DNA from 3 places in the Paenibacillus sp. 01T443 genome. Region 3 is predicted to be linked to each of the others. Evidence: riboswitches for the same ligand, from Rfam matches in the RefSeq annotation. Region 3 holds a riboswitch; each other region holds the start of a gene.
The links. A riboswitch is a leader RNA that binds a small molecule or an ion and turns the genes downstream of it on or off. The one in region 3 is predicted to bind cyclic di-GMP.
Positions count from the first base shown of each region.

Region 1: another riboswitch for cyclic di-GMP. It lies ahead of AC1DLI_RS24205 (amidase); the one in region 3 lies ahead of AC1DLI_RS09985 (hypothetical protein).
Region 2: another riboswitch for cyclic di-GMP. It lies ahead of AC1DLI_RS06515 (OmpL47-type beta-barrel domain-containing protein); the one in region 3 lies ahead of AC1DLI_RS09985 (hypothetical protein).

Region 1 is NZ_JBFTPE010000014.1:85,393-88,675, reverse strand. It holds gene AC1DLI_RS24210 (family 2 glycosyl transferase) at 1-1,111, opposite strand, end outside; gene AC1DLI_RS24205 (amidase) at 1,244-2,140, opposite strand; cyclic di-GMP riboswitch class I at 2,265-2,349, opposite strand; gene AC1DLI_RS24200 (class II fructose-bisphosphate aldolase) at 2,613-3,283, opposite strand, start outside.
Region 2 is NZ_JBFTPE010000004.1:69,245-72,527, forward strand. It holds gene AC1DLI_RS06515 (OmpL47-type beta-barrel domain-containing protein) at 1-1,291, opposite strand, end outside; cyclic di-GMP riboswitch class I at 1,387-1,483, opposite strand; gene AC1DLI_RS06520 (ComF family protein) at 1,632-2,525, opposite strand; gene AC1DLI_RS06525 (ATP-dependent helicase ComFA) at 2,522-3,283, opposite strand, start outside.
Region 3 is NZ_JBFTPE010000005.1:525,633-528,915, forward strand. It holds gene AC1DLI_RS09975 (alpha/beta fold hydrolase) at 1-16, opposite strand, end outside; gene AC1DLI_RS09980 (stalk domain-containing protein) at 265-1,182, opposite strand; gene AC1DLI_RS09985 (hypothetical protein) at 1,210-1,929, opposite strand; cyclic di-GMP riboswitch class I at 2,291-2,374, opposite strand; gene AC1DLI_RS09990 (GDP-mannose 4,6-dehydratase) at 2,432-3,283, opposite strand, start outside.

The DNA.
Region 1 (3,283 bases), on a different contig from region 3:
CTTTTCCCCTTGAAGCTGGTATGCCGAACTCGGACACTACAATTGGCATTGAATGAATCTTTTTTATATCTTCCAGATATGCCAAATACGGATCCGGTTTACCATCCGGGCCTTTAAACTGAATATAATCCGTTTGATAGCTAAACAAATCAGGGTAATAAGGATACACGTGGTATGATGCAAACATGCCCGGCTTAAAGGTGTCGTGCCACTTTACATGTTCTACGTTTACTTCTACTAGATCTTCGTTTTTATATGGTTCATTTGGATGCTTTAGTGGATCAGTCGTCACCCAATTGGAAAATGCAACCGGCCTTTGCATATTGTATTTTGTCATTTCATACCCAATGATTTTATCCCCCAGCTCGGCCAAAAAAGCTTCGAACGGCGAGGCGCTAATCGTATATAGGTATTTTCCATTATAATGGTTGCGATTCATGTTATTTTCATTTGTACCTACAACAAAAGAAGGTTCCCATTCTATACCTAGTATCCATCCCACTACGTATTGGGAAACATCTGTTGTATATGTACCATCGGCATATCCTTTATGAACTGGCAGATAACTATCCCCATGAATAATATCAACAATTTCTTGTCCGCTCTTGATGACATCATTTAAGATCTTATCGTTATTGCCAAATGCATCATCAATGGTCAATATGTCATTCTCGTTCACCCATACACCATGGATAACGTAAATTGGCTGTTTTCCATCTTTTTCTGCTTTTTGATTAAAATCATATAACGCATTATAAAATTGCGGTCTCTGTGTGGTATATACCCTGATTGTATTTGCATTCATTTCGGAAATATAACCAAACCATCTATAATATTCATCATAAGTGATGGCGACTTCGCCAGGAAAAGAACCCGGTTTGCCTGCACCTATGTTGACGCCTTTAATAAAAATCTTTTTCCATTCATTACCCTTTAAGACATAATACGAATCATTGTCTGTTTTACTAATATACCTGGTACCGCTCTCCATCGAAATAGGTGTGGCGGGTTCATGTGATTGCTCATCTAAAAAGAACTTTTGATATCCCATAAAAAGCGAACCAATAATAAATATTAACAACATTCCTAAAATAACCTTTTTTTTCGACATTTTATTTAAACCTCCTACTGTAGTTTATAGGTAATTTTGCCTAACTGTCAATCTAAATAGATTACTACTTGACGCTTGTTGCTTAATCAAATAGCCCCCAGCATGAAGCTGGGGGCTACGTGTACATTTAATTTATTTCATTGCCATCCAGCTGTCATAATAGTGAACAGCTATTCCATTAAACTCGGGGTGCGTTTTATAGCTTTCATAAACAAGTTCGAGTTGCTGATCCATATAATTTTTACCCTCTTCATAAAAAGTTACAAATTGATATGGGTTTGCAAGCCGCCCAGTTTCAACAGCAATGGTACCTTTTACACTATATTTACTAAACATTTTCATTTCAGCGGCCGAAATACTGATAATTCCGTCGGCTCCCTCTGCTATGTCTCGATAAGCCATTATGGTCATAAACTTTACATGCTGACAAAGCCACTCCGCAATATTACCCGTCCCATATTTATTTTGATATTGTACGCCATAAAACCAAAAAGGAATATCGATACCAAAGTTCAAATTAAGCTTGCTGGCTTGCCTCTTAAACTTAATGATTAACGTTTGATACGCCTCCAAAATCTCGTTTTCATTACCCGTATACTGATCAAGCTCGTAAGGTTCCACATCTAGATGAATACCTTTAAACCCTTCATTAATTGACGCTGTCTTTTGATAATTATTTAACCAATCGAAGAAAGTTTGTTGGAGCTTCACACCGTTTTTAGCTACCCACTGGGGTGCACCGTCCAACGCTTCAACTTTTATTCCATTTGCAGTTGCTTTGCTGATAAAACTTCTATAGTACTTAGTATCTACCGCAATATCGATTTGCAGCAGTACTAACTTGACATCATGATTGATTAAATTTTCAATAATCTCATCCGGGTATTCAACAATTTTAGAAGCATCCCATAACCAAGTCGATAAATTTGTATTTTTAGAGTACTTATACTTTGATTCAGCTCTGACAACCCCTGAAACAGTTGAGTATATAAGAAACATAGTACATAGTAATAAAACGACCTTTTTCATATTCATATCTCCATTAATTTATAATGACGTACAAAAAAACACAGTCCGGTTAAACACCGAACTGTGTCGAAAAATATGTGATAAAAACGAGCACTGGTTGCGTCAGTTTTTATTACACTCTTCGTTCGGCAACTGGCTGCCATAGGTTCTCACCCTTAGGCCCTCTAGTTTTGCGTCCCTGCTTTACAACAGGTTTGCTATTATCGTGAAGCTTAATATGCAATTGTAATATGAAGTTATTATAGGTGTAGTTCTACATGTTCATCTAACAAACGTTATTAATATAATATTTGATTGATCACCAATTGTCCAATACTTTGCTTTGCGACCACTAACGGATAGCAGAATGTCATACTTGTGGTATTAGCATAAGTCAATAATACTAAAGCTCGATGCCTCTTAGTCCGCAATAAAAAAAGGGTTGGACTGGATGCAAATCGCACCCTGCCCAACCCTTTTCACTTTATATTTATTACGCTTTATTCGAAGAACCGAATTCACGCATTTTACCTTGAACCGTTGCTTTAATCGCATCGCGGCCCGGGGACAAGAATTTACGCGGATCGTAAACTTCTGAATCAGAAGTCAAGATTTCGCGAGCAACTTTTGTAAACGCGATTTGGTTCTCTGTGTTTACGTTGATTTTTGCAGTTCCCAGCGAGATAGATCTCTTAATATCCGCTGTAGGGATTCCTGTACCGCCGTGCAATACCAATGGAAGCTTTATTGTTTGGCAGATCTCTTCCATTTCTTTGAAGCCAAGGTTTGGTTCGCCTTTGTAAGGGCCATGTACGGAACCTAGTGCAGGAGCAAGGCAATCGATGCCTGTAAGCTCAACCAGTTGCTTACACTCTTGAGGATCAGCGTAGATAACGCCCTCAGCGATAACATCATCTTCTTGTCCGCCAACCGTTCCAAGCTCAGCTTCTACGGAAACGCCGCGCTCATGCGCGTATGCAACTACTTGTTGTGTAGTTTTTACGTTTTCTTCGAATGGTGAGTGTGATGCATCTATCATAACAGAAGTAAAACCAGCATCAATCGCTGCTTTACATTTTTCAAAGCTTGAACCATGGTCCAGGTGAATAGCAACAGGAACCGTGATTTTCATTTCTTCAATTAGGGATTTCACGATTGCAGTTA
Region 2 (3,283 bases), on a different contig from region 3:
TTTGTCCATCGACAATTTGGTAGATCTTGTAGTCGTCCGCATTCGCGACGCTTTCCCAACTCAAGTAAATATCATTACCATTCTTCAATTCGTATGCTGCACTGCTCGGCTTATCCATAGTCACTTGCTCAATAGTGAGTGAGACCTGGCTGCCTTCCGCGGATTCACCAAAGCGGTCGCTATATGCGTGTACCGTATAGACATAGTCTCCGGGAGCCATTTTCGCATATGTAATCGTTGTTTTGGTGATTGTGCTTTTCAGAACCTTTTCACCGTTAATCACTTCATAAACGTTATATTGGGTGGCATTTGCCACAGCATCCCAGCTTAAAACAATATCATTGATATTCTGAAGCTTAAAAGTATAATTAGTCGGAGCCGTCATAGTCACAGTGCCCACGGTGACGGAAAGTTGGCTTCCCCCGGCAGATTCCCCGAATCTTTCACTGTAGGAACGCACCTCATAAATGTAATCACCCGCCGGCATATTGCTCAGCTTACTGCTGGTTCCAGTAACCGTACTACGCAAGCTAGGCTCGCCATCAACGATTTGATAGATTCTATAGGCCGTTGCATAGCTGACAGCAGACCAGTTCAGATCCACGTCACTGCCGTTTGTTACCGTGAATGACAGGTTGTTTGGAGCGGTCATAACCGGATAAACCACCTGAATTTCTATAGGTGATGATATCGGAGATTCACCGTACAGAGCGTTAGCAGCCGAAACTGCATATTTGTATATTCCTTCTGAAGCATTGGTGATGGTATAGCTCCGTCCGGTGCCGGAATAAATAAGTACTTGCTGCCCATCTTCTGCGATTTTGTACAAATTATAGCTTCCAGCGTATGCTGAAGCTGTCCATCTCAGTGCAATGTCATTACCATTTGGCAGTGTATTCGTCAAACTTTCGGGTGCTTGCATATCCGGATAAACAATATCAACAGCAACCGGTGCGCTTGGACCTGATTCACCTGTTTCACTAAGTGTCGATACGGCGTAGCTATAAGACCCTTCCGGCAAATTGCTAGCCTGGTAAGTGGTATTGGCCACGGTACCAAGCATTCTAAGTTGACCTTCCGATATTTCATAAATATTGTAGCCCGTGGCCCCCGTGACTGCTGACCAAGTTAGTCTTACATTCTCTGGCGCCAACAAATTCGTTGTAAGGTTGCTTGGCGGTAGCATTGTGCTATCCGTCGAAGCAGCCACCCTTCCCATTGGAATCGCCAGCTGTACCAAAAGCATCAATGCGACTAGTAAAGATAAGAGCTTGGAAGAACGTTTTATCATGATTAAGTCCTGCCTCTCATAGTGAAAAGAGGAAAATAGTCCAAAAAAAAGAGAACCTCTGACAAGGTTCACTAGCATTAAGGGCTATGATTCCTTGTGGTAACCGGCTGCCTTTCAAGTAACTAAAAAAATACTTGGGTAAGGCCCATGGCTTTGCGTCTCATAGTTTCCTATGATTTGCCCCTTCACATAGTATATTATGAGTGTATTATAATCCCATTGGCCCATAAGCGTTAATAGGTCTAAAGTAATATATTATGTCATTTTTCTGCAAGTTCCTGGGTTACGCTATTATTTTCATTAGTTAATAAGAAGGTCAATTTGACACAAAACAAACAAATTAGGACCTTGCCCATGTCAACACGTATATTTCAAGTGGAAGCTCCGCATGCTGGCTGAGTGCCTGCGAGCAAGCCTCCACCGTGCTTCCTGTCGTATAAATATCATCGATCAATAGAACACGAAGCGCTTTGCGTGTCGGAGAAGGATGTTTGAGGTCTTTTACTCCATTCGTATGCAGCTTGTGAAACTCGGCTGGATTGCTAGTAAAAAGATATCTTGTATCGCGCATTCTCTCAGAGCGCGTCTTGAAGCTTTGTTTCTCGGAATGACGAGAACGGACGAGCAGCTGCTTAAGCGGCAAATGATAGCGCTGCGCAACCCGACCTGCCAGCTGCTCTGCCTGATTAAAGCCCCGATCGGCCTCTCGTTCCGCGCTGACAGGCACATAGGTTACGGCATCCCAGTGTTCGGTCATCCTTATTTTCAATTTAGATTCTCGACTATTGGGTGCGTTAGTCCGCTGAACAATTTCGGCTGTCAAAGCCTCGAAAGCAGGCAGCAGCATGTCGCCAAGCAATGGAGCAAGCTGCTCGTTTCCCCGATATTTGTATAGAGCGAGCATCGCTCGCATCGTTTGATTATAGTGAACCGCGCTGCGGTTGCACACAAAAGAGCCATGCGGACTGCGTATGCAGTCCTCGCAGGGAATGCCGCGCCCGCATCTAGTACAGGCGATGCGGGTGAGCCACGGTATTGCGGAGAGGCACGCTCCGCAAAGGGATTGCCGAAGCTGGGGAGTCAGCTTCGCGGGGCTGCTGCTGTCCGCGCTGCGAGAGCCGGTTTGCGGTTTGCCGCATAGGAGACATGCGGCAGTCCGCGGTGCGAGCAGCTGCGCGGCTCCGGCGAAGGCGGATTGCAGTCGCCGGAGCCAGTCTTGGGGCGGGACTGTCATTTGGGCGAGCCTCCTTTGGTTGCGGAGAGCAGATAGCCCTGCTTGCGAGCCATTCGGTTCATGCTTTGGATATGATGTACGGCTTGCAGCTGCGCTCGATTGCGTTCTCGGCTGCAGAAATAGACCTGCCCAAACGGATCCTCAGCCGATCTTCCTGCCCTTCCTGCCATTTGCACCAAGGAAGCTTCGTCAAAGAGCCGACCATCTGCATCTAGGATATAAACATCGCTTTTGGGAATGGTTACCCCTCTCTCTAATATGGTAGTCGTGACAAGCACGCGAATCTCCCTCGCCCGAAAACGCTGAACCTTCGCCGACCGCTCCGCATCCTGCGAGGAGGTAGCAGCAACAGCAGCGTGAGACAGAACTATGCGCAGCAGGGCTGCCATCGGTTCTGTCTGTGCAATCTGCTGTACGAACACAAACAGCTGGGCGCCGCGAACAAGCGATGCCTGCATGGCCGCCAGCAGCTTTGTCGGCAATTTGTGTTGCTGCAGCATTTGCTTCACTATCGGTGTTTGAATAAGCCTCGGAACCGGCAGCGGATGACGGTGATAGCGCACAGGCACCCTTGCATGCGGAAGCCTCCCGCGTTTCGCTGCCCGCTGCAAATCGCTTGGCGGCGTAGCCGACAATAACAGGCGAGCTGCGCCCGGCGCACAGCTTTTATCCGCCGCAAAATGAAGGAGTGGATCGCCCGCAAACGGAAACGCATCAAGCTCATCGACCACGACGAGATCAAAACCTTGATAAAAGCG
Region 3 (3,283 bases):
AATTAAATATGCCCATAGTCCCCCTACATTGTCACTACTGTATGATTCAGGATAGTTTGTAATGATAGTGTAATGTATATTTTAGTTCTATGGTAGGGGTCTACTAGCTAAATGATATAATTTTTTACAATCTATTAACAATTTTATGAAAAGTGTGTCTGGATAGATAAAAGAAGACCAGCAATGCAGTCTATACGACTGCACCGCTGGCCGTTATTCAAACCTTTTTCTTTTGTTGTACTCTACAAAGGATCGGCAGTTAGCTTAAGACATGCTCTCCGCAATCTCTCTTCCTGCTTCAAGTTCTTTGTTAAACGCGGCCCGGTACTCAGCAATAATATCCGTTTTGTAGCCGTTAGTCGTAAGCGAAGTCGTTGTTTCTGACATAATAATCTCAAACTTTGCAGAGCAGTTGTTAACCTCTTGCAGACCTTTTTCCTTAATCTTAGGTTGATCTGCGGCACTTGCTGCAAGGTATTGCAGACCGATATCCATTAAAGTCGCCTGGCAGCTAGCCTTTAGCGCTGCGAGCTTGGCCTCTGCATTTGCCGTAATTTGCTCATATGTAGGCTTCACGATACCTCCGCCATTACCTGTTCCGCCACCCGTTCCCGGAGGGATAACGCCGCCGCCTTGCTCCGCCCGATAAGCAGCAGACTCACCGCTAACCGTTTTTGTAACCGGATCATATCCGATTTGTGTTCCTACCGACTCCGACAAGAAACGAATCGGCACATAAATGGAACCTTTATACCCAAAAATGGATTGGTCTGCTGGCAAAGCTGCTGCCTTCCCGTCAAATACCAGTGAAGCTTTTATAGACTGAATTGTAATTTCAACACTTAGTTGCGGCTTCTGGCTGCCCGCAGCAGCTAATTGCAGCTGCTTCTTCAGCGCAGCAAGCTCTTTCTCCGTCGGCTCGGAGATTGCAGCCTTTGCACCATCCCAATTCACTGACTTTAGCAGCGCATACGAGATATAACGGATAGGCACATAAGTACGTCCTTCATAAATAAACGAATATTGACCATCAGGCAGCTTAAGCGCTTGTCCGTCAAAGGTTAGCTTTATCGGCTGCGTTTTGATTTTGATACTCGTTGCTGCAGCCGATGCAGCGGTTGCAAGAACAGATGACAGCATCATAATGGCTAGAAAAATAGATAATGCGCGTGACTTTTTCATAGGGCCTCCTCTTTCTAATAGGGCGTGCTAGTTGATAGAATTTGCAATAACAGCGAGTGCGTCAGCTCTTGCCCCAGTCTTTGCACTCTCATATTGCGAGCTCCAATCGGGCAAGGCTTGATTGCTTAAATCCGCTGCCTGATATTCGCTCTGAGCATTGCTAATTAATTGATTAAACTTCGCGTCACAAGCTGCCTCCGCAGAAAAAACCTTGTCCAGGTACTTACTTTGAATCGTCGCAAGCGTCGCTTCTTTATCATTGCTTAGCTCATTCGCAATTTGCTTCACTAAGCTGTTGCTGCTTGCCTGGCAAGAGGACTTAAGCTGCTGCAGCTTAGCATTAACAGAAGCATCAATCTTCTTCTTTTTCTGGGCCTTATCTTCCGAAGTAGTAGATTCTTCCCCTGGCTTCTGGCCCTTGTCTACGTTATCAGACGCAGAAACTGGTGTCAAAGTTGCAGTTGGGCTAGGCTGGATGGCGTCCCCAGGCTGAGCTGATGGAACTAGCTCTGACTCGGGTGTTAGTGTCTGTTCAGCATTAGACGTTTGTTCCGGTTGTTCGCTCGGCCGATCGGTATTCGCTGATGCACCCTCTGCGTTATCAAACTCAGCCGCTTCTTCTAATCGACCATTTAACTCGTCCACCTGGTTTAACTTTGAATAAAGGCTCATGCTTCCATAGATGATTATTCCAATAACTACAATGGCACCAGCAATAATAAACCAAATTTTGTTTGTTTTTTTCATTGTTTTGGTTTCATAGGGGGTTGTAATTAATACATTAATCCGCCATGATTCTCCTTAGCCTTATTTTCAAAAAAATAAGCTGACGCTTGATCGTGACCGTCGTCAGCTTGAGCATATTGCATTAAAATTTATAAGCTGTGCTCCACTTTATAGCTTAAGAGAGCCCGATATTTGCTAGTTTATTTTGGTGATAAACCATTTTCAAATAAATCTCCATACGCTTCTCATCACATAAGCAGCCTTCCCAAAGCCTTTCGTGAAACCCAATACAAAGCAGATGCCATTCACGTACAAGTTGAGTGCGTAAGAACATAGAAAGAACCTCCATTTTCCCACATAAACCTCGACGGGAGGCACGATATTCGGTAGCTGGCTGGCAATCTTCATCAGATAAGCCCCTGTAGCTTTGCGTCACCACTTTTCAATGGTTTTGCCTTTATCGTACGGTTTATGTAGTTGATTTGTTAAGGGTATATAAGGATTTTTGTAATTAGATCCTATTTCAATTATTGTTTGAAGATTGATACCATTCTACGAACTTATGAATCCCATCTTCAAAATGCCATTTAGGATTATATCCTAATACCTGTTTGGCCTTACTAACATCGGCAAATGTCCGATTTACATCACCAGGCTGCATAGGCAATTTATTAATTCCAGCCTTTTTTCCAACTGAATTTTCTATTGCTTCGACCATTCTTTTCAGACTGATGGTGTTCGATTCACCTATATTAAACACTTCGTATTTCTTTTCACCTTCATTTACCCATTCTACAGCCTTAGTAATACCATCAATAATATCCTCTATGTAAGTATAATCTCTCTCCGACGATCCATCTCCATAATAAGGGATAGGCTGTCCCTCAGATATTAACTTAGTAAACTTATGAATAGCAAGGTCGGGTCTTTGTCTTGGGCCATATACCGTAAAAAACCTTAAACATGCCATATTAATATTATATAGACTGTGATAAGTGTGGCATAAAAGCTCTCCGGCCTTTTTCGTTGCTGCATAAGGAGAGATCGGATAATCAACAACATCTTCCTCGGAAAATGGAACTTTCGTGTTATTCCCATATACAGAAGATGAAGACGCAAATACAAAGCTTTTCACATTATGCTTTCTGCTCATTTCTAGTAGGTTTACAGTTCCATTAATATTAACATCGGTATAGAGAACCGGATTCTGAATAGAAGGTCTTACTCCTGCACAAGCTGCAAGGTGTACAATTATATCCACTTGATTCTCATCAAATACTCGATTTAAAAATTCGAGATTTCGAAAATCACCTTCTTCTACTTTATAGCTATCATCAACCAGCTTGAGCTTCTCAACTAATTTTAGTGCTTCCTT